Linked DNA regions of Spirosoma rhododendri. Each later gene encodes a partner of the first gene's protein in a complex. Links are inferred from orthologs where the notes say so. Each region holds a gene or a part of one and is shown in the gene's direction. Other genes may lie near its edges. The genes, in order: pfkA and rny.

What was found.
Region 2: pfkA (region 1) and rny share a complex: the UniProt entries of both Bacillus subtilis proteins name them as parts of the possible RNA degradosome complex. The link is inferred for Spirosoma rhododendri from one-to-one orthologs.

What each region holds. Positions count from the first base shown.
Region 1 is NZ_CP051677.1:754,537-766,038, forward strand. The notes cover bases 4,331-7,269. They hold pfkA (6-phosphofructokinase), read left to right. Parts: upstream 4,331-5,282; coding sequence 5,283-6,257; downstream 6,258-7,269. Other genes in these bases: HH216_RS02925 (glycosyltransferase), read left to right, coding at 4,331-5,104; HH216_RS02935 (YdcF family protein), read right to left, coding at 6,348-7,130; HH216_RS02940 (TlpA family protein disulfide reductase), read left to right, coding at 7,231-7,269. Also shown: HH216_RS02905 (lipopolysaccharide biosynthesis protein), read left to right, coding at 1-712; HH216_RS02910 (class I SAM-dependent methyltransferase), read left to right, coding at 867-1,712; HH216_RS02915 (FkbM family methyltransferase), read left to right, coding at 1,807-2,613; HH216_RS02920 (glycosyltransferase family 4 protein), read left to right, coding at 2,610-3,896; more of HH216_RS02925, read left to right, coding at 3,956-4,330; more of HH216_RS02940, read left to right, coding at 7,270-8,688; HH216_RS02945 (DUF58 domain-containing protein), read right to left, coding at 8,787-9,698; HH216_RS02950 (septal ring lytic transglycosylase RlpA family protein), read right to left, coding at 9,785-10,216; HH216_RS02955 (DUF3276 family protein), read left to right, coding at 10,482-10,808; redox-regulated ATPase YchF, read left to right, coding at 11,034-11,502. UniProt on the Bacillus subtilis protein: Catalyzes the phosphorylation of D-fructose 6-phosphate to fructose 1,6-bisphosphate by ATP, the first committing step of glycolysis.
Region 2 is NZ_CP051677.1:5,597,373-5,608,928, forward strand. Bases 4,578-7,570 are described here. They hold rny (ribonuclease Y), read left to right. Parts: upstream 4,578-5,265; coding sequence 5,266-6,876; downstream 6,877-7,570. Other genes in these bases: HH216_RS23555 (hypothetical protein), read left to right, coding at 4,578-4,730; HH216_RS23560 (cell division protein ZapA), read left to right, coding at 4,760-5,053; HH216_RS23570 (DUF4230 domain-containing protein), read left to right, coding at 6,978-7,570. Outside these bases: HH216_RS23540 (IgGFc-binding protein), read left to right, coding at 1-1,180; HH216_RS23545 (SprB repeat-containing protein), read left to right, coding at 1,228-1,788; more of HH216_RS23555, read left to right, coding at 4,380-4,577; more of HH216_RS23570, read left to right, coding at 7,571-7,655; HH216_RS23575 (M1 family aminopeptidase), read left to right, coding at 7,681-9,708; HH216_RS23580 (VOC family protein), read left to right, coding at 9,723-10,169; HH216_RS23585 (sensor histidine kinase), read left to right, coding at 10,315-11,556. UniProt on the Bacillus subtilis protein: Endoribonuclease that initiates mRNA decay. Initiates the decay of all SAM-dependent riboswitches, such as yitJ riboswitch. Involved in processing of the gapA operon mRNA, it cleaves between cggR and gapA.

The sequences.
Region 1 (11,502 bases):
CTTCGCGGTGGTCATTGCTGTACCCGCTACGGCCCTCTACAAAGTGTCGGGCGCGCTCATCGCCGATTCATGGAAAACCAACGACCTCGACAACATTCGGATGATTTACCGCAAAAGCTGCCTGAACCAACTGGTGGCGGGCTGCCTGGTGTTCGTAGGCGTAGCGGCCAACCTGCCGGGTGTATTCCGCTTTCTGCCCGCCGGCTACGACGCGGGGTATTACGTCATTCTGTGGCTAGGGCTGGGTAAACTGCTCGACATGGCGACGGGCGTCAACGGCATGATCCTGTCGACCTCGCGCTACTACGCCTACGATTCGCTGTTTTTCGTTGCGCTGATCTTCATCACCATCGCCGTCAACGGCTGGCTTATTCCGCGTTACGGCATTACGGGGGCATCCATCGGCGCGGCACTGGCAACGGGTCTGTTCAACCTCGCCCGGACGCTGTTCGTCGGTTTTGCTTTTCGGATGCAGCCGTTCACCTGGCGCAACGCAGCCGTTATCGCACTCGGGCTGGCCGTCTGGTGGCTCGCGGTACAAATTCCGTACCCCGCCCCCACCGTCCCGATGTGGCAGACGCTGCTCGACATGGCGATCCGGTCAGCCCTGATAACCGGCCTGTTCGTGGGGGGCGTTATCGGCCTGAATCTATCGCCCGACGCGAGCAGTATGGCCGTAACTGCCTGGCAACGCATCCGCCGGGTTCGCTAACAACGGTTATCTTTGCGGTGTAACCCCTCGGCCCTCACCCCCGGCCCCTCCCGCGACGGCGGACCGCCCAAAACAGGAGAAGGGAGAGTTTTGAGTGTTTTGCCCCCCTCTCCCGTTCTGGGAGAGGGGCCGGGGGTGAGGGGTTTTCTATTCTATGCGCAAACTACTAATCGATCTGTTCGGTCTCGACCGGCTGTATAAAATTCGGAAGTCGCGGGTGGTCAACTACCTGCCCCGGCTCCGGCAGGCTACCCGCGCCTACAACTACCGCTACGGGCAGATTCTGCGCTGGAGCGTCGACTCGCGGGAGGATACCAACTACACCTACGCCCTCACCGACGACAGCCTGCTTTATCTGGCGCATACCGTCGCGGTGGTATCGGGGGTGTCGCCCGCAACGGTGCAGGCGTATTTCCGCGAAGTGCAGACCGACGACGCCCTACGCGACTACGTCCTGGAAAAAACCCGAACGTCGTCGTACAAGCGTGTGGCCGATCTACGCGTGGAATTCGGTCGGCGGCTGGGCTGGTACGCCCTCGTCCGGATTATGAAGCCGGGCGTCGTCATCGAAACGGGCGTCGACAAGGGGTTAGGGGCGGTGCTGCTGTGCTCGGCCCTCCTGCGAAACCGGGCCGAGGGATCGCCGGGTCGCTATTACGGCACCGACATCGCGCCCAAAGCGGGCTACCTCCTCGATGGCATCTACAAGGAAGTCGGGCAGGTGCTGTACGGCGATTCGATCACCAGCCTGAAAGCGTTCGACCAGCCCATCGACCTGTTCATCAACGACAGCGACCACTCGGCAACCTACGAGCTGGAAGAGTATAAAGTCGTGTTGCCGAAGCTGACGCCCAACGGCGTATTACTCAGCGACAACGCACACGTGGCCAGTTCGTTAGCACAACTCTCGCTGGAAGTCGGCCGCAAGTTTGTCTACTACCCCGAAGTGCCGAAAGACCACTGGTACCCCGGCGCCGGCATCGGCTTTTCTTTTTTATGAGTTTAAGGTTTGTAGTTCAAGGTTTAACGTTGCTCTCACAGATTAGCGTTAAGCATTGAACCTTAAACCTTCAACCACAAACGGTAAACCCACCATGTGGCTCTTTAAATACCTGTTTACGAACTTGTACCGGGCGGTGCAGACGCCGAACGGCCGACGGCTGCTGTGGCTGTTCTTCCGCTACGCCGGACGGCCGCGCCACCAGTCGGGGCTGATTCCGTTTATCAACTACCGCTTTCAGGTGCCCGACGCGCTGTCGTTCGTCTGGCAGTTCAAGGAAATCTTCGCCGACGAATCGTACCGGTTTACTACGACGGCCGCCCACCCGATCATCCTCGACTGCGGAGCCAACATAGGTACGAGTCTGGCCTACTTTCGGCAGACCTACCCCACTGCCCGGATTCTGGCGTTTGAGGCTGACCCGGCCATCGGTGAGGTGCTGGCAAAAAACCTGCGCGACAACAACATTCCCGACATCGAGATCATCAACAAAGCCGTCTGGGTCGATGAAAACGGGCTGGACTTCGGAACGGGCGAGGCCGATGCTGCGTCGATGTTTTCGGATACGGGGCGTCGGCGGGTACCGTCGGTGCGGTTGCGCGACTACCTGCTGCGCGAAACCCGCGTCGATATGCTCAAAATTGACATCGAAGGGGCCGAAACCGCCGTACTGACTGACTGCCGCGACGCGCTGGCTCACGTGCAGAATCTGTTCGTCGAATTTCACGCCTACATCGGGCATCAGCAGACGCTGGGCGAGGTCATTCAGGTGTTGGAAAGCAGCGGCTTTCGGTACTACATGGATAGCAATCAGGGCCGGACACGTCCGCTGGTTAACCACCGGTACCGGGGCAACGACATCATGGATTTGCAGCTCAACATCTTCGCGTACCGCCCGTGAACGTCGTCCACCTGAGCACCTACCACCTGTCGGGCGGGGCGGGCGTTGCGGCCACGCGCCTGCACCGGGCCATGCTCGCGCAGGGTATTGCGTCGACGCTGCTGGTGGGTATTCCCGACCGACTCGAACGGCACCAACCGGAAGACGGGGTGCTTTATCTGGCGAATAATTTTCTGGCCGAACAAACGGCTTTCGGGCGATTCGTGGCTGAGCGGCTGTACTTCCTGCCCTACGAACGCAGCCCGGCGGTGCGGTTTGGCTTTTCCCCGGCTCAGTTTGGCGCGAACCTGACCTTTCACCCAGCCATCCAGCAGGCCGACGTTCTGCACCTGCATTGGATTAACTTCGGTTTTCTGTCGATAGCGGGGCTCCGGGCGTTGTTTGCGCTCGGTAAACCCGTCGTCTGGACCATCCACGATCAGTGGGCGTTTACGGGAGGATGCCACTACAGCCGCACCTGCCTGCACTACCAGACCCACTGCCATACCTGCCCGTACCTGAAAAAACCGGGCGAACGCGACCTGTCATACCGCTTGTTCGAGCAGAAGAAAAGCCTGTTCGAGCAGCATACGCCACATTTTGTCCCGCCGAGTCAGTGGCTGGGCGACGATCTCCGGCGAAGTACGTTGCTGCGAAACGCGCCGATGACGGTTATTCCCAATACCATCGATCAGGCCGTTTTCTGCCCCGTCGACCGGGCCGATGCCAACGCCCGGCTCGACCTGCCCGACACGAAGACGAAGCGGCTGCTGTTCGGCAGTGCCAACGTTACCGACGAACGGAAAGGGTTCCGGTTTCTGGCCGAAGCTCTGCAACACATTCACAAAGTCCGCCCGGAGCTGTCGCTCGAACTGCTGGTGTTCGGCAAAGGCAAAACCTATCTGTTCAACGAAATCCCGTACACGGTGCGTCACCTCGGCATCCTGCGCGACGCCGACGACATCGTAGCCGCTTACAATGCCGCCGACGCGCTCGTCGTGCCGTCGCTGGAAGACAACCTGCCGAATACGATCATGGAAGCCCTTGCCTGCGGTACGCCCGTCGTGGGGTTTCGCACTGGCGGCATCCCCGAAATGATCGAACCCGGCCTGACCGGCTACCTCGCCGACGTCGCCAGTGCCACCGACCTCGCCCAAGCTATCACCCGCCTGCTCGACCACTCCGACCCGATCACCCTGCGCTACAACGCCCGCCACTTCGCCGAAGCGCACTATGGGGAGAGGGTAGTTGTGAAGCAACACCTAGAACTATACCGACAAAAGAGCGAAAGAGTGAAAGAGTGAAAGAGCGACCGTCTGGCGCCATCACTCTTTCACTCTTTCATTCTTTCGCTCTTTAACATATGCCCTCCCTCACCATCGTTAATCGCCACTATCCGCCGAATCCGGGCATCACCGGGGAGTCGGCCTGGGATTTGGCGCGGTACCTGATCGACCGGCACGGCATCGATGTTGTGGTGGTACATATCGAACGCACCTACGACGGCGGTGGGGCTATCCGGCAGCCGGTGGGTGAAACGCACGGCGTCAAAACGGTCTACGCGGGGAAGAATGGGCTGCTCAAACTCATCGCAGGCTTACTAGATGGTTTTCTGCTCATTCGCCGGGCACTGAAGGTTCGGCGGGGGCCGCTGTTGATTATGACGAGTCCGCCGATGCTGCCATTCTGGGCGTCGCTGCTGCTTCGACGTACACCCTACTGGCTCTGGTCGATGGATTTGTTTCCCGAAGGCTTCGCGGCCGAAGGCAAGGTCAGCCCGACGAATGCGCTCTACAAGTGGGTAATCCGGCAGACGTACCGCAACGCCCCGCACCACCTAATCGCGCTTGGTCCCCGGCAGGCCGAACACGTCCGGCACGAATACGGCAAACCCATCCCGACTACGATTCTGCCCTGCGGGGTGCTGATGCATCAGGAGCGCGACCGCGTCTGCCCGCCCTGGCGCGACCCAACCGACGGCCTGATCTACCTCGGCTACGCGGGTAACGTCGGGCAGGCGCACTCGGCGGACTTTCTGGAAAGCGTCATCCGCCACCTCGACCCAACTCGTTTCCGGCTGGTGCTTGCCCTGTACGGCACCAAAGCCGAATCGGTATTGAAAGCCACTGAAGGAAAGGCGGGCATCATCCGGTTGCCTAATATTCCCCGTAGCCAATTGCATTACCTCGATATTCAGCTTGTGAGTCTGCTCCCCGAATGGACACACATTGCGGTGCCCTCAAAGGCCATGAGCGCGGTTGGCTCAGGCTCACCCGTACTGTTCTGCGGTAGCCCCGATAGCGACAGCTACGTGCTGCTGCAACAGGCCGCCTATCTGATCGACGCCCGGCAACCCATCGACCCGGCGGTGGCTCAATTTCTGGCAACGCTCAACCCCAGCCAAATCATTAGCGGAAAGCAGGCAGCGGAGCAGGTAGCAGCGGGGCTGCAACGGCAGGTAGAGACGGCCTACGCGGAGCTGGCAGACTCGATACGCGCGGCAGATCGGTAGGCCCACGGCAAACACACGAGTACAGCACCGTCATTACGATTTTTTTAAATTTTTGTGGAAAAGGCGTGATAAGTAGGTGTCTTATGCTTTTTACAGAAGAATGACCATAAATTTGGCCCTGAAACCTACCCTAAATCTCCTTTTTATCCTTTTTCTGATAAAACTTAGTCTTTAACCTATGAAACGAATAGCTGTGTTTACCTCGGGTGGCGACGCACCGGGTATGAACGCCTGCATCCGGGCCGTTGTCCGGGGAGCGGTCTATCACGGACTCGAAGTATTCGGGATTCGCCGGGGGTACAGCGGAATGATAAATGGGGACATATTTCAGATGACGTCACACTCGGTGAGCAATATTGTTCAACGTGGCGGAACCATCCTGAAATCGGCCCGGAGCAAAGAATTCATGACGCCGGAAGGCCGGGCCAAAGCCGCCGAACAACTCCAGAAGTTCGGCATCGAAGGACTGGTGGCTATCGGCGGTAACGGTACCTTTACTGGTGCTACGCTATTTTACGACGAATACGGCATCCCAACCGTCGGCGCACCCGGCACCATCGATAACGACCTCTACGGCACCGATCATACCATCGGTTTCGACACGGCCGTTAACACTGCGCTGGAAGCTATCGACAAAATCCGCGACACCGCCGACTCGCACGACCGCATTTTCTTTATCGAAGTGATGGGCCGCGACTCTGGCTACATCGCCATTCAGTCGGGTATTGCGGGCGGTGCCGAAATGGTGATGGTTCCTGAAGTGCTGACGCCGATTTCGGAAGTTGTCGAGACGCTGAAAGCAGGCTGGAGCCGTCAGAAATCATCGTCGATCGTCGTCATCGCTGAAGGCGAAGAAGCCGGTATCGCCACCGAAATTGCGGAAAAAATACGGGCGCAGGTAGAGCCGAAAGTCGATATGCGCGTCACGACGCTGGGCCACATTCAGCGGGGTGGTATCCCCACGGCTTACGACCGGATTCTGGCCAGCCGACTCGGCCTGGGTGCCCTTGAAGGCCTGATGAACGGCGAGAAGAACGTGATGGCGGGTGTCGTCAACAACGAACTCGTCTACACCCCGTTCCGCGATACGATCCGCCTGCCCAAACCCATCAGCGAAGACCTCCTTCGGATGGTGAAGATACTGAGCGTTTAAAGAGCGAAAGAATGAAAGAGTGAAAGAGTGAAAGAGCGAAAGGTTGCTAACGCGCGCCATCGCTCTTTCACTCATTCACTCTTTCGCTCTTCAAATATACCCCGCTACCCAGTACACCACGTAGCCGACGATCTCGCGGATCAGGTGGTAGGCGTCGAGGAAGGCGGTTTCGTTGGGGAGGAGCCATTCCCCGATAGCAAACGAGCGGGGTGCCTGCCGAAAGCCGCCGGGATAGGGCAATACATCGACCCCTGCTTTCTGAAAGCATTTCACCGACCGACGCATATGCGGGGCCGACGTAACCAGCACGCAGCGATTCGTGTGAAACTGTCGGCGCAGCACCCGGCCAGAAAATAGGGCGTTCTGCCGCGTATTTCGCGAGTTATTTTCCAGCCATATATCGCCCGGTCGCACCCCGGCCAGGATCAGAAAACGCCCTCCCTGATGTCCTTCATCGGTGACGGGCTCCGGCCCGAGTGGTAAGCTACCGCTGCCCCCACTGATCAGAATTTTCCGAACAACACCCCGCTTGTAGAGATACAGCGCCTGCGCCAGCCGGTCGGACTCCGGCCCCAGCGACGGATGCTCATCGCCCGTATCAATGTGGCTGTTGGTTGTGCCGCCGGTCAGCACCACGGCTACAGAGCGGGAACTGTCGGGGCGGGGCAAGGTCGAAGGCGGGTATTCCCACCACCGCGCCAGTTCGTTCGTCAGCAGCGAATTGCCTGATAACCAGAACAGCGCGATAGCCAGTCCGACACCCCAGCGACGGCGGTGTGGGTTACGGGTAAAGAACGCCCAGAGCAGCGCGGCCAGCAGCCAGCCAGCGGGGGTGAGCAGGTAATTGAGCGTTTTAGAAAAGAAGAAAAACATAGACTAGCGGGGCTGGCACAGACGTTGTAACGATGCGGAGGATGGGCGCAAAACCCGTAAATTTGACTGTTCAGCCATGAAGATATATTTCCACTCGTTTATGCATCATTTATTTTTAGCTGTGCTGGTTGCGTTCGCTTCGGCCACCGGGCTGTTGGCCCAGTCGGCACCGGCAACCGGCGGAGCAGCCTACACTATCAACGGGCAGATTCGCGGAGTCTCCGATACGACCTGTGTGCTGGCCCACTACTACGGCACCACGCAGTACATCCCCAAAGATACGGCCCGCACCGACCGCGAGGGCCACATGGTATTTACTGGCGCCAAACCCCTGCCTGAAGGCTTGTATCTGCTCGTAACGCCCAAAAACGGCTACGTCGAATTCCTGATCGACAGCGACCAGAATTTTTCGTTTGCCACCGACACGGGGAGCGTCGTGAAGAACATGAAAATCACGGGCTCGAAAGAGAACGAACTGTTCTATGGCTACCAGCAGAGCCTGAACAAACTGTATGACGAAGCGAAAGTAATCGGGCAGCAGAAAAAGCCGGGCGATGCAGCCGCCAACGCCGAGGTCGATAAGAAAATGACGGCCCTGCAAAAGCAGGCACAAACCGACCGCGATCAGTTCTTTACGGCTAACAAAAATTCGTTTGCGGTGAAAATCATCAAAGCCGCCAGCGAACCCGAAGTGCCCACCGCGCCCAAAGCGTCAAACGGTCGCCCCGACTCGGTATGGGTATTCAACTACTTCAAAAAACACTTCTGGGACGACTACGACTTCTCGGACGAGCGGTTCGTCCGCACCAACATTCTACAACGTAAGCTTGATCGGTACATTAAGGAGCTGACCGTGCAGAACCCGGATTCGCTCGTCAAAGAAGCCGATTATGTCGTTGGTAAGGCGCAGGCCGGGAAGAACAAAGATGTGCTCCAGTACGTCATTTACTACATCACGAGTCAGTACGAACGGCCCAAAGTGGTCGGCACCGACGGACTGTTCGTGCATATGTTCGAGAAGTACTACAAGACCGGCGTTATGCCCGTTTCGGATAGCTCGACGTTGAAAAGCATTGGCGAACGGGTAGCCACGTTGAAACCGTTACTGGTTGGAAAAGTCCTGCCTGCTCCCGTCGTGAGCGACACGCTGAGCAGGCCCATCAACTTTCAGAACATCAAAGCCGACTATACGGTCGTGTACTTCTACGACCCGCACTGTGGTCACTGCCGCGAGAGCGCACCCGGCCTGAAGAAATTCACCGATGCCAACAAAGGTAAGGGTGTGGAAGTCGTCGCGATTGCGATTGACCAGACACCGGCCGAATGGAAGAAGTTTATCCGTGAGTTTAAGCTGGGCAACGCCATCAACGGCTACGATTACAAGCACCAAACCGACTTCCGTACCCGCTTCGATGTATGGACGACACCAACTGTCTACGTGCTCGACAAGCAGAAGAAGATCATCGCCCGCAAGCTACCGCCCGAGCAACTGGAAGACTTCGTGCAGTTCCACAAAAAGCAGCAGGCAGCCACCGCCAAAGCATCGGCTAAAAAATAGGGGTTCTTAAACACAGAGAGCACGGAGTGCATCACGGAGGTCACAGAGCTTTGCTCTTTTTTCTTCGTGACCTCCGTGCCTCTGTGTTGAAGAACCTTTTACTTCATTTTCGTCCGCTTCACCAGATACGCCGTCAGGATTTGCTCAAATCCCTGCGCGATGTCGGCTTCAATGAAGTCGATTTTGTATTGCCCGCAGCGCATCCGCAGGTCCTGAAACTGCTGCTTCACCGCCTGCTGATACGACGCCCGCACCTGCCCCGGCTGTAGCTTTACCTTCTCACCTGTTTCCAAATCGATGAACTCGTAAGGCCGCTCATCGAACGCAAAGTCCTCTTCTGTTTTCTTATCCGTGACGTGAAACAGCAACACCTCGTGCAGATTGTGTCGCAGGTGTTGCAGGGCCGAGAACAGCGCATCACTCTTCGACACGTTCTCGAACATATCGCTGAAAATAATCACCAGCGACCGCTTGTTGATTTTCTCCGCCACCTGATGAATCACGTCGGCCGCTGAAGTACGTCGTAGGGGCTTCGGCTGCTTCATGAGCAGGTCGAGCTGCGTGAACAGCTTGTGAACGTGCGAGGGTGTCGATTTGACCGGCGTCTGTACGTCGATGGTGTCGGCGAAGGTCGTCAGGCTGACGGCATCTTTCTGACGTTGCAGCATATACGCCAGGCAGGCAGCGGCCATCACGCTGAACGTCATCTTGCCGTAGTTGGCTTCGGGATAATACATCGACGACGACGTGTCGATCAGGAGGTGGCAGCGGAGGTTGGTTTCTTCCTCGTACCGCTTGACGAACAGCTTCTCCGTCTTGCCGAACACTTTCCAGTCGATGTGCCGGGTCGTTTCACCGGTATTATACAGCCGGTGTTCGGCAAATTCAACCGAAAACCCGTGAAACGGCGACTTATGCAGGCCCGTGATAAAGCCTTCGACCATCTGCCGGGCCAGAAATTCGACGTTGCCGAATTCGCGCACCTGCCCAAGATTAAGGGATTGTTTCATTGCCAAAAGGTACGCAAAAGCACGTACCTATCCTACCAACGGCGCGGGGCACGGCCGTGGTATCGACAATTGTAACTGACGACGATTTACAGCGCAGGCTGCATTAGCGACTGATTCATATCGGGCGTAATCAGCACCGATACCAAGTCGTTAACGCGGCTTTTGTCGAGTACGCGCAGGGTGACGCTGGTAACACCTTTACCCATCAGACCAATAGCTTCGGCGGCCGCGTGCGACAGATCGACGATGTGCCCTTTGGTGAATGGCCCCCGGTCATTCACCCGCACGATAACCGATCTCATCGTTTTCAGATTGGTTACTTCAATCAGCGTATTGAGGGGGAGGGTGCGGTGAGCGGCCGTGAAGGCTTTGAGGTTGACACGCTCACCGAAGGCCGTCATGCGACCGGCAAATTTCGATGCGTAATAGGTTGCTTTTCCCTTTTGGGCAGGCCCAGCCGGTTTTACTGCCGACTTAAAGCCGCCTACAAAAAGCAGCAACGACACGAGTAAATTCATTTGACTTTTGGTAAAGGTTACGGACTGACCAGTTGCCGAAAAACGATGGCTGCGTGGCCGAAATCTCCAAAAAGTACAACTCCTGTAAAACAAAGGTAGTCCTGCCAGCCCTTACTACCAAGCAATTAGGCCGAAACCTGTGGAAATGCTTCTACAGGTACGCGGAAATCTATCCCGCCAGTTCTACAAAAGATGGGGCCGCTTTTTTTATTATGGCCTGATTCCACGTACTTTAGCCCGAACTATCGGCTAACTTAATCAACCTGTGGAGGATCGGGATCGGGAGAAAATCTACTCAAAACGTGTACGGGCGGGTAAACGGACGTACTTCTTCGACGTCAAAGCGACGCGCTCGAACGATTATTACCTGACCATCACCGAAAGTCGGCGGCAGGGGCAGGGCGAAAGCTACACCTACGAAAAGCAGAAGTTGTTTTTGTACAAAGAAGACTTCGATAAGTTTCTGGAAGCCCTCCAGGAAACGCTCTGCCACGTCAAGCAGGATTTGATGCCCGACGTCGACTTTTCGCAGTTCGCCCAGCACGATCGCGAGCAATCCGACGACTTCAGTACGGAGTTGAAATGGGAGTAGCGGGGTCTGCTACGTTTCCCCTCACCGACCAGCCCTCTTACGTTACGCTGCCTTCGCTGCCACCGAAGGCTTTTTTTACGGCCCGCCGGTGCGGTGGTCCGCCGATGTAGGTGTAATTTTGTGGAAAAACTAAAGAGCGAAAGAGCGAAAGAATGAAAGAGTGATCTTGTAAACCCACACTTATGGATCACTTTTTCATTCTTTCGCTCTTTCGCCCATTCAACGATGGGTCTACAATGTGGAATCGTTGGTTTGCCGAACGTAGGTAAGTCGACGCTGTTTAATGCAATTTCGAGCGGGAAGGCCGAAGCCGCCAACTATCCGTTCTGTACGATAGAACCAAACGTGGGCGTCGTAACCGTCCCCGACGAGCGGCTCGATACGCTGGAAGGGCTGGTAAAACCCCAGAAAGTGGTGCCGACGATTATCGAGTTTGTCGACATTGCCGGACTGGTGAAAGGCGCGAGTCAGGGAGCCGGGCTGGGCAACAAGTTTCTGGCCAACATCCGCGAAGTCGACGCGATTGTACATGTCATTCGCTGCTTTGAAGACGACAACATCGTACACGTCGAAGGGAAAGTTAACCCGGTGTCGGATAAGGAAATCATCGACGCGGAGTTGCAATTGAAAGACCTTGAGTCGGTCGATAAGAAGATTCAGCGGATTGCGAAGGCAGCTCAGGTGGGCGACGCTA
Region 2 (11,556 bases), 4.8 Mb from region 1 along the record:
TGTTGCGGGGCTGCTGGTAACTTCCGACAAACCGGTGGCCGTCAACTCCGGCTCGCAACATACCTACAACCCCTACAGCGGTAACCGCGACGCAGGCTTCGATCAGCTTGTTCCGGCCCGGATAACCGGTCAGCAATACATAGCCGTTCATGGCCAGAACAACGCCAATGCGTCTGACTACGTCTTTGTCGTCGCGATTGAAAAAGCGACCAGCCTTACCATTACGGGTCCGGCTACGGCAAACGGGCCACCCACATCCCTGACCACCATCACGCTCGACGCCGGGCAGGTATACACCTACAACCTGACCAACTCGGCCTTTAGCCGGGCGTTTCAGTTTACGGGTAACAAAAAATTCTACGCCTACCAGGTTTCGTCGGTAGCTGCCAACGAGTATGGCATGGCGATTCTGCCAGCCATCACGAATTGCACGGGTAGTATACGTACAGATTTCTTCCGCAACGTGGGCAGCACAATCGAGCAGGCCCTCGTCGTCATTCCCACCTCAGCCCTGCCGAGTCTGCTGTTCAACAATCAGTCGTACACGGCCAGGGGGTCGGTCAGAGACAGTGTGCGCGTAAATGGCACGGCCTATTCCGTCGTCAGTTTTACCGCCAATACCGCTTCGCCCTTTAGCCAGGCCAACGTACTGACCGCCAGTCAGCGGTTTCACGTCGGCGTCATCAGCGGGTCAAGTGCTACAGGCAATTTTGGCTACTACTCAAACTACGATGCGCCGGTCGACGTGCTGGACCCCACGTCTAACCAGCCGACCAGTTTCTACCGCGCAGCCCAGGTTACGCCCGGTCAGCGGAGACAGCACTGCCTTCGGCTGAACAGCTGTGGTAGCACCAACTTCATCCAGAACGTCGTCGGTGGCACCCTGACCGGCTCCGTCAGTATCGACCCATCAAACAACACCTGCCTGCTGTACACGATGCGCAGTAATGCCCCTAACTGCGGGCGGGATACCATCCGGGTAACGGTCGTCAACGAACTGGGACAAACCGGCTCGGTCTGCCTTGAATTCGTCAATTCATCGAACACGATACAGCCGACGATTACCCCCGAAACCCTGCTGTTTGCCGCCCCACGGGGGCAACCTCGCTCACGGCATCCGCCAACAGCACAGGTGGCCCCTACACGTATCAGTGGATCACAGCCGATCAGCAGCTGCTAACGACGGCGGTTATCTCGACAACCAGCACAGGGCGGTTCAGGCTTACCGTGACCGATGCCGCCGGTTGTCAGGACACAACCTCAGTCGTCGTTACGGGCGATACGCCAGCCATTGGTTTCGTTGGCAGTTCAGCAACAGCCTGCATCGGCTCGTCGTCACCATACAGCGTCAGCAGCACGTCGGGCACTTACAGCTGGACGGTCACGGGCGGCACCATCGCCAGCGGGGGAACGCCTACCAGTACGACCGCACTGGTAAACTGGACAGCCACGTTGGGCACGCTGCGCGTATCGGTCACCAGTGCCAACGGCTGTACGGCCGTCACCAGTCTGACCGTCACGGCCTACTCCGCCCCTACGCTGTCGACAGCGGCCGTGCCTCCCACGTGCTTCGGGGCCAGCGACGGGCGCATCACGCTGACGGCCAGCGGTGGCAATCCGCCCTTTACGTATGCCTGGTCAACTGGTGCAACGACGAAAGACCTTACCAACGTAATAGCGGACAAATACACCGTTACCGTCACGTCGGGCTGCCCGTCAACCACCACTGTACGGCTGGCAGACCCTTATCCTATACTCTGCCCGAAAGTAATTCTCAGGCGACTTTGACCTGCGCAACCGCTACGCTTTCTACGTTCTTCCTTTTACCGGGTTGCCCTTCTCCTTACCTTTGCATTTTTATCGCAATGCCGCCGTATGGAGATTTCCTATAAATGGTTACAAACGTTCATTGATTTACCCGAGTCGCCCGAAGAAGTAGGCAAACGCCTGACCGGAACGGGTCTTGAAGTCGAAGGTATTGAGCGGTTCGACGCTGTGCCGGGTGGCCTCGAGGGGTTGGTCGTGGGCGAAGTATTGACCTGTACCAAACACCCCGATGCCGATTCACTTAGCCTGACCACTGTCGACGCGGGCGATTCGGCCCCCTGTCGATTGTCTGCGGTGCACCTAATGTCGCTGCCGGTCAGAAGGTTATAGTGGCAAAAGTGGGCGCTACGCTCTACCCCGCCGGTGGTGAACCGTTTACGATCAAAAAAGCAAAAATCCGGGGAGCCGCTTCGGAAGGAATGCTCTGTGCCGAAGACGAAATCGGGCTCGGGCAGTCGCACGCGGGCATCATGGTTCTGTCGACCGACCTGCCCAACGGCACTCCGGCCGCGCGCTATTTCAACCTCGAAGCCGACTACCAGATTATCATCGGTCTGACGCCCAACCGCATCGACGCAGCCTCGCACCTCGGTACCGCCCGCGACCTCCACGCCGTACTGAACCAGCCGCTGCGCCTGCCCGACGTAAGCCGCTTCACCGTCGACAATACATCCCTTACGCTGGACGTACGCGTTGAGGACGTTGCCGCCTGCCCGCGCTACACAGGTCTGACAATCAGCAACCTGACCGTCGGCGAATCGCCCGACTGGCTCAAGCAGCGACTCCGGACGATCGGCATCAACCCAATCAACAACGTCGTCGACATCACCAATTTTGTCTGCCACGATCTGGGTCAGCCGCTCCACGCATTCGACGCGGATAAGATCGCGGGTAATCAGGTCATCGTAAAAACGCTGCCCACCGGTACTCCTTTTGTTACCCTCGACGGTATCGAGCGTAGCCTGACCGATACCGACCTGATGATTTGCAACGCCGACGGGCCGATGTGCATCGCGGGCGTATTCGGCGGCAAAGAATCGGGTGTTACGGAGCAGACAACGCGCATCTTCCTGGAGTCGGCGTACTTTTCGGCCCAGTCGGTGCGGAAAACGGCGCAGCACCACCGGCTCAAAACCGATGCGTCGTTCCGGTTCGAGCGGGGCACCGACCCCAACATGCCCGTTTTTGCACTGAAACGGGCCGCTCTCCTGATGCAGGAAGTAGCCGGGGGGCAGATCACGTCCGACATTACCGACCTATACCCTGCTCCCGTCGAGCCGTTCCGCGTACCGGTCCAGTACCGTAATATCGACCGGCTGATCGGGATCCAGATAGCCCACGACGAGATCAAACGTATTCTGTCGGCGCTCGACATCGAGCAGGCCGACGGAACAACGGACGGGTTTACGGCCATCGTTCCCCCCTACCGCGTCGACGTGACGCGCGAAGCCGACGTGATCGAAGAAATCCTGCGCATCTACGGGCTGGATAACATTCCGCTGTCGAGCAGCCTGTCGGCTGAATCACTGACCGAGTTCCCCAAAAACGACGTCAATCAGTGGCAGAGCCGGGTTGGGCAGGTGCTGACGGCGGTTGGCTTCTATGAAATCCTGACGCTCTCGCTCACGCGCCCCGCCTATCACGACGCTATCCGGGCCAGCCTGCCCGGTACCGATGTGACGTTGCTCAATCCACTCAGCGATGAGCTATCAGTGATGCGGCAGAGTATGCTATTTTCAGCCCTCGAAACGCTGACTTATAACCTCAACCGGCGGCAGCGGGATTTGAGCCTGTTCGAGTTCGGCAAGGTGTATTTCCAGACCACTACCGACGACGGAGCGACGAAGTACACCGAGCGGATGCGGCTAAGTCTGGCCATGATGGGCAACCAACGGGCCGAAAGCTGGCAGCAGAAAAGTCAGCCGGTAGCCTATACCGACCTGGTAGCTGCCGTGCAGCGTGTGCTGAACCTGTTCCGGATTGGCCCCGATCAGGACCGCCGGACTGAATCGCAACCCGCCGACCCGACCCTGTTTCAATACGGACTTACGTACCTGGTCAATAAAAAACCGGTTGTAAGCCTGGGACTGGTACAGCCCCGCCTGACCAAACTGGTCGATCTGAAGCAACCGGTGTTCTACGCCGACTTCGACTGGGATTACCTGATGAAACTGGGTAGCCCGAAGGTACGTTATCAGGAAGTGTCCCGTTTCCCCAGCGTCCGACGCGATCTGTCGCTGGTACTCGACAAGAGCGTGGGCTTTGAGCAGATCGACCGGCTGGCGCACCAGACCGAGCGTAAGTTGTTGCAGACCGTCAACGTATTCGACGTGTTTGAAGACGATTCGCTGGGTACCGACCGCAAGGCCTACTCCGTCAGCTTTATGTTGCAGGACCCGCAACAGACGCTCACCGACGCCACCATCGACAAAACAATGCAGCGGCTGATGGGCGCTTTTGAGCGCGAGCTGGGTGCTCTGATTCGTAAATAAGTGCTTTTTTATCGGTAATCTGCCGGAGCCGGCAGATTACCGGCCATGCCCTCCATCCCAATGAATCCAAATGGAATTAATGAATTTCAATTGTGGTCGCTGATCGATCAGTTGCAGAGCAACATAGTTCAGCTGAAGGAGGAAGCCAAGACGTCGCAGCGTACAATTGAGAAGCTACAACGCGACCGACAGGAGGTTCGGAAGGACCTGGCATTGAAAGAGCGGGAACTAAAGAAGCTGGAGAAAAAACTGGCTGACTCGAAGAAAAAACTACCAAAGTCGAAAGAATTTGGTAAAATTGTAGGTAACAATCTGTCTGCGACAGATCCGAATGCCGAACTAAAGCAGCAACTCGACGAATATATTCGGACTTTAGACCGATGTATAACGCACTGGAGTAATTTGTCATAACTATTAACTGCCCCTGGCTAATGTCTACCATGCCGACCTCAGCCATAGAAGAAAGACCTGTAAACGTTAAAATTGCCGGCATCAGCTACAAAATACTGGTTGAGCCGGAGACAGAGGTATTCGTTAGAAATGCCGCTGAACGGATGCAGCAACTACTGGATGAATTAAAGGAGGAGGGTATCGATAACCCCGGCGAAGCAATGATGCGCATTGCCTTCGACGGGTTAGTCAACAAATTCAGAAGTGACCAGCAAGGGCAGCAATTACAACAAATGTTATACAAACGAATTGTGCAACTCGACAACGTCGTCACATCGGCGTAGTTTGTCTTGTAGCCCGATTCATTTTACACGTCGCTATAATTCATCACTGAACTAACGAAAAAAATCAACCGATCAGAGACGATTATTTATCTAGCAGAATCCGTCTTTTTTCCTTCGCCACACTTCGTTTTTTTATTGATGATTTAACTGTAATCGGTAGTCGTATCGCAGCAGGTTGCTAATTTTTTTTCAACCTTAACGATATACTTCCAATGGATATTCCAGTTTGGATTGCTATACTGGCCTTACTGGCTGGTGGCGGACTGGGGCTCGTGATCGGCCGGCGAACAATGGCCGATACCCACGCAAAACGTGAGCAGGAAGCCGAAGAGAAAGCGGCCGCTATCCTGAAAAATGCCGAACAGCAGGCCGAGACCATCAAGAAAGAACGGATGCTCGAAGCCAAAGATAAATACATCCGCCTGAAAGCAGAGTTTGAAGAAACGACGAGCCAAAAGCGGAATCTGCTTCAGCAGAACGAAAATAAACTCAAGCAGCGCGAGCAACAACTGGCGCAGCAGGCCGATCAGCAGCGCACTCGTGACCAGGAGCTGAATCAGCAGCGCAACGAGATCAATCAGCAACGGAACACCCTCAATCAGCAGAACGACGCGCTGGCGAAACGACGTGAAGACGTTGATCGGCGGCAGCAGGAAGCCGACACCATGCTGGCCGAACAGGTGGCGCAGCTGGAGCGCATTGCCGGTTTATCGGCCGATCAGGCGCGCGAACAACTCATCGATACGCTGAAAGCCGAAGCCGAAACACGGGCTTCGTCGTACGTCAAAAACATTATCGAAGAAGCCAAGCTGACGGCCACCAAGGAAGCCAAAAAGGTGGTCATCGAAACCATTCAACGTACGGCTACCGAACACGCGATCGAAAACTGCGTGTCGGTGTTCAATATTGAGTCGGACGATGTGAAGGGCAAAGTGATCGGGCGCGAAGGGCGCAACATCCGGGCGCTGGAAGCCGCCACTGGTGTTGAAATCATTGTCGACGATACCCCCGAAGCCATCATTATTTCGGGTTTCGACCCGGTCCGGCGCGAGATTGCGCGGCTGTCGCTGCACCGGCTCGTACAGGATGGCCGGATACACCCGGCCCGTATCGAAGAGATTGTGGCCAAGACCCGCAAGAACATCGAAGACGAGATTGTCGAAATCGGCGAGCGGACGGTTATCGACCTCGGTATCCACGGGCTACACCCCGAACTGATTAAGATGGTTGGGCGGATGCGCTTCCGCTCCAGCTACGGGCAGAACCTGCTTCAGCACTCGCGCGAAGTGGCAAAGCTTTGCGCTACGATGGCCGCTGAACTGGGGCTGAATGCCAAGCTTGCCAAGCGGGCGGGCCTGCTGCACGACATTGGTAAAGTATGGCCCGAAGAAGCCGAACTGCCCCACGCGATTCTGGGGATGGAACTGGCGAAGAAATACAAAGAGAATCCAGAGGTCATCAACGCTATCGGCGCCCACCACGACGAGATCGAGATGACGAGCATGATCTCGCCCATCGTACAGGTCTGTGACGCCGTATCGGGCTCACGTCCGGGCGCACGGCGGGAGATGATGGAGTCGTATATCAAGCGGCTGAAAGACCTCGAAGCACTGGCGGGCGGTTTCCCCGGCGTTACGAAATGCTACGCTATCCAGGCCGGGCGCGAACTGCGGATCATGGTCGATGCCGACCACATTTCCGATGACCGGGCCGGTGCGCTTTCGTACGAAATTTCGCAGAAAATTGAGAAAGAAATGCAGTATCCGGGGCAAATAAAAGTTACCGTTATCCGGGAAATGCGCGCAGTAGCTTACGCTAAGTAACTGCACTTACCAATAGACAAAGTGTACTGCAAAACAGTTGATTAGCTGTTATGTAGTACACTTTTTTCATTTGTCGAATTCGCCTACTTTTATCGTCACCTATGGATTTTTTGACCACTTTTTTGTTGCTGATCGCTGGAGCTGGCGGGGGCGTTGCAGCCGCCAATATGCTGCGTAAACGCACCGGCGTAACTGACGTCCGGCATGAATCGACGCTGCTGCTGGAGCGTATCGAAAAGGTATTCAAAGTGGTGATGGCGGAAGGCTATTTCTCGGAGATTTACAACTACCAGGATCAGAAGAAAATCCTGTACCTGCTCAATGACCCGAAAAAAGCGATGGTCATTGCCAAATCGAAGGTGCTGGTTGGGTTCGACTTTGCCAAAGTACGTTTTCAGGCACCCGACCCCAACGACCGGATGCTGGTCATCGAATCGTTTCCGGAACCGGAAGTGTTATCGATCGATACCGATTATCGGTTCTACGATATTCAGGCGGGAATTCTGAATCATTTCAACGGGGCCGACTACACCCAGATTCTGAGTGAGGCCAAGCAGGTGATGAATGAACGGGCCATGCAAAGCGATCTGCCCAAGATCGCCAACAATCAGATTCAATATATGATGTTTCAGCTGGCATCGTCGATGGGCTGGCAGTTGCAGCTACCCGAGGCAGATCAGCGTCGGCTAGATGCCCTGCGGGCGGAGGCTGAACGCAGCGATCAACCGCTCAAGGCTATACTCCCATCAGGTAACGATCCGGCCAGTTCCCAGTCATAATAACATACGCCTTCCTCTTCATAACATGCTATCTACTACGATCCAGCTTTCGTTTGCGCGAATCCTGACTGGTGTTCTGTGTCTGCTCAGTTTTGTTTCGCTGGCGCAGCTAAACGCCGATACCGACGGGGGAAGCTTCTGCCGGGACGGGAAAGTCCGCGCGATGACCCGGCAGGCCAGCAACCCCAAAGCCCGGCTGGCGTATCCCGGCGACAACAATATCGACGTTAACTACTACGGACTGGATCTGAACCTAACGTACAGCCCCAAGTACCTGCGCGGGGCGGTGACGGTTAAACTCAAGTGCACAGCCGCTTCGTTGTCCTCTTTTTTCCTCGATCTTAATTCAACAACGGGTTCTGCCGGTCAGGGGCTACGCGTCGATTCGGTGAAAGCCAATGGGCAAAAGCTGTTGTACCAGTTTACCCAGAGTCGGCTGACCATCACGCCCGCTCAGCCCCTGACAAACAGCCAGATTTACAGCGTTACGGTGTACTATCAGGGTGTGCCGAATGGGCAGGCGCAAAACAGTTTTTCGTTCAGCACGCACGAACGGACAAGCGACCCGGTGATCTGGAGCCTGAGCGAGCCCTACGGTGCCCCCGACTGGTTTCCGTGCAAGGATACCCCCGCTGATAAAGCGGACTCATCGGACGTGCGTATCACGGCTCCCTCTATGTTCGTGTCCGTCTCGAACGGTACGCTCGTCAGTACGACGGTAAACAACAACGGTACAACGACTTATGCCTGGCGAAACCGTCACCCCATCGCGCAGTACCTGATCTCGATTGCGATGTCGAACTACACCCGCTACGACACGCCCTTCACCTACAACGGGCAGACTATGCCTGTTACGCACTACATCTATCCCGAAATCCTGTCGTCAGTCAAGGCTAATCTGGACCTGACGCCCACTATGCTGCAACTGTTTACAACCCGGTTTGGACCCTATCCTTTCCTGCGGGAAAAGTACGGACACGCTCAGTTTACCCAGGGTAACGGTGGTATGGAGCACCAAACGATCAGTTCGATGGAAGCCGGTGCACTTATTCCCGCCGTCATTGCTCACGAGTTGGCCCATCAGTGGTTTGGCGACAAAATTACCTGTCGCGACTGGCAGAATATCTGGCTCAATGAAGGCTTTGCCTCCTACGCCGAAGCCGTTTATGCCGAGTCGGTGAGCGGGCAATCGGGCTATATGAGTACGATGGCCAGCTTTATGGCCCGCGCCCGAACGGCTACCGGCAGTATCTACGTGCAGGACATCAGCAACTTCGGTAACATATTCAACGGTGCCCGCAGTTACGCCAAGGGAGCGGCCGTTCTCCACATGCTTCGGGGCATCGTTGGCGACGACACCTTTTTTCAGATTCTGCGCACCTACACTAGTACCCTGTCGCTGGCTTACCAAACCGCAGTTACAGAAGATTTTCAGGCCGTTGCGGAACAGGTATCTGGCCGGAAACTTGATTACTTTTTCAAGCAGTGGATCTACGGCGAAGGCTACCCAACCTACCGTTACACGATTAACGGAATGCCAACCGCCCGAACCGTAACAGTACAGCTCGATCAGCGCAACTCCGTTTCGACCAACCCCGGTTCGTTTACCATGCCAGTCCAGCTTCGGGTACAGTCGGCAGCGGGCGACACGGTCGTTACCGTGCAGAACAACACAGCGAGTCAGACGTTTACGCTGCCCGCCAAAGGAGCGGTTACGGGTATCGTGATCGATCCGGGCAACTGGATTCTGAAAGCAACGGAGTCCGGAAATGTCATCACCGCCATCGACGAGCCTGTGGGTACGCAGTTTTCTGTATACCCCAACCCCGTTTCGGAAAACCTGTCGATTCGGTTCTCAACGATCAGTACGGGACCATTTTCGATTGGCCTGACAAGCCTTACCGGGCAATCCGGCCCTCGCCTGTCAGAAGCCGCGCTGCCCCCCGGCGAACACACCCGTCAGCTTTCGGTAAAGGGTCTGGCAGCGGGGCAGTACGTACTGACGCTCGAAACGGCATCGGGGCGGCAGAGTGAGGTAGTTTTGGTTCGATGACCGCTTTTGGCCTCATGAAACACCTTTTCTACGCCCTGTTATTGCTACCAGCACTCGCCATCGGGCAGGATAAGCTAGGCATCGTCCGTCATAATCACCTCGGCATTCACGTCAAAGATATTCCGACGAGTGCGGCATTTTACCGCGACGTGATGGGCTTGAAACCAGCCCCCGTTCCCGACAATCTGAAAGCAACCCGCGCCTGGTTTGATCTGGGCAACGGTCAGATGATTCACCTCCTCAACGGCCGTACCGCGCAAGTCAACCACGACCGCAACGGCAGTCATTACGCGCTGTATGTGGAAGATATCGCCAAATCGGAAGCGTACCTGAAGGCGAAACAGATTCCGTATCATCGACAGGTGCGCTTCGACGGGGTGGTACAACTTTACTTCTCCGACCCCGACGGGTACCTGTTTGAATTGAACCAGTCTCCACCGGCAAGCGATAAAGCACCCTGAGCACCCTGATTACGGACGCATTATTCTGCTGTTAATCAGACAGCTCGCTCCTGATTGCTTCAGTTCATATAACCCTTTTTTAATCGAAACTCAATTTTGCGGGTTATATACACCTGTATGCGCAGCCGTATCAATTGAGTTTTGTATGTCGTCCTTTATTCCAACTTCCACCGCTGAACCCGAACCGTTGTCAAACCTGTCGATCCCGGCACCGTTCGACACGCTCTGGAATCAACTACTTACGCACAGCACCGGCGGCCTTGTCGGACTGGTGGCAGTACGGCAGGGTGAAGAAGCCGACGCGCCGATCACTGACTTTCGCTACCAGTTTTTGAACGAGGTAGCCCGGCGCGACACGCGCGACCAGCAACCCGACTCGAAAGAGCCGATCATCGGCGCGCACTTGAGCGACTATTTCCCGTCGATTCGCCAGACAACACTCTGGAAAACATACCTGGATGTGCTGGTAACGGGGCAGCCACGCCGTGTCGAGCAGCATTACCAGATCGGCAAGCGCGACATTCAGGTTACGCAATCGGTATCGCCGTTCGGATCCGACGGTTTGCTACTGTCCTATACCGAACCCAGTGATTTGCAACAGCTTACCCGCAGACTGGCCCATCAGACTATTCTGCTCAATGGTGTTCTGAACTCATCGCCCAACGCTATACTGGTATTCGACGCCATCCGCGACGTGAATCAGGCCATCACGGATTTTCAGGTAACAATGACCAATCGGCAGGTTGCTCAGTTGGCTCAGCAACCCGACAGCCAGTTGTTGGGTCAGTTGCTGTCTGTCCTGTATCCGCTGAAGCCCGACCAGTTTGATCGGTTGTGCGAACTGGTCAGAACCGGGGGAAGCCTGGTCATCGATCGGTATGTTCAGCAGTACGCCCGCTGGTTATCCATATCGCTGACGACACTGAATGACGGTTTCGTGGCGACAGTACAGGACATCAGTGAAGACCGGCACATGCGCCGACAACTGGAGCAGACGGTTCATAGCCTGCACCAGTCGAACCAGAGTCTGGAGCAGTTTGCGTACATCGCCAGCCATGACTTGCAGGAACCCCTCCGCAAAATCGTTTCGTTCAGCGACGTACTGAAAACGCAGTTTTCGGACGAGATGAACGACGCTGCCGCCGACCTCGTTCGCCGGATGCAGCTGTCGGCCGGTCGGATGCGCGACCTGGTGAGTGACCTGTTGAACTACGCCCGTTTGTCGGGAACCCGCACGGCCTTCCGGGCTGTCAACCTGAACCACATACTGGCGCAGGTAATGGATGATCTTGAGTTCAGCATCCACGATCAGCGGGCGCAGATTCAGATCGAGCCGCTGCCCACCGTACATGGCGACGCCGTGTTATTGCATCAGTTATTCCAGAAC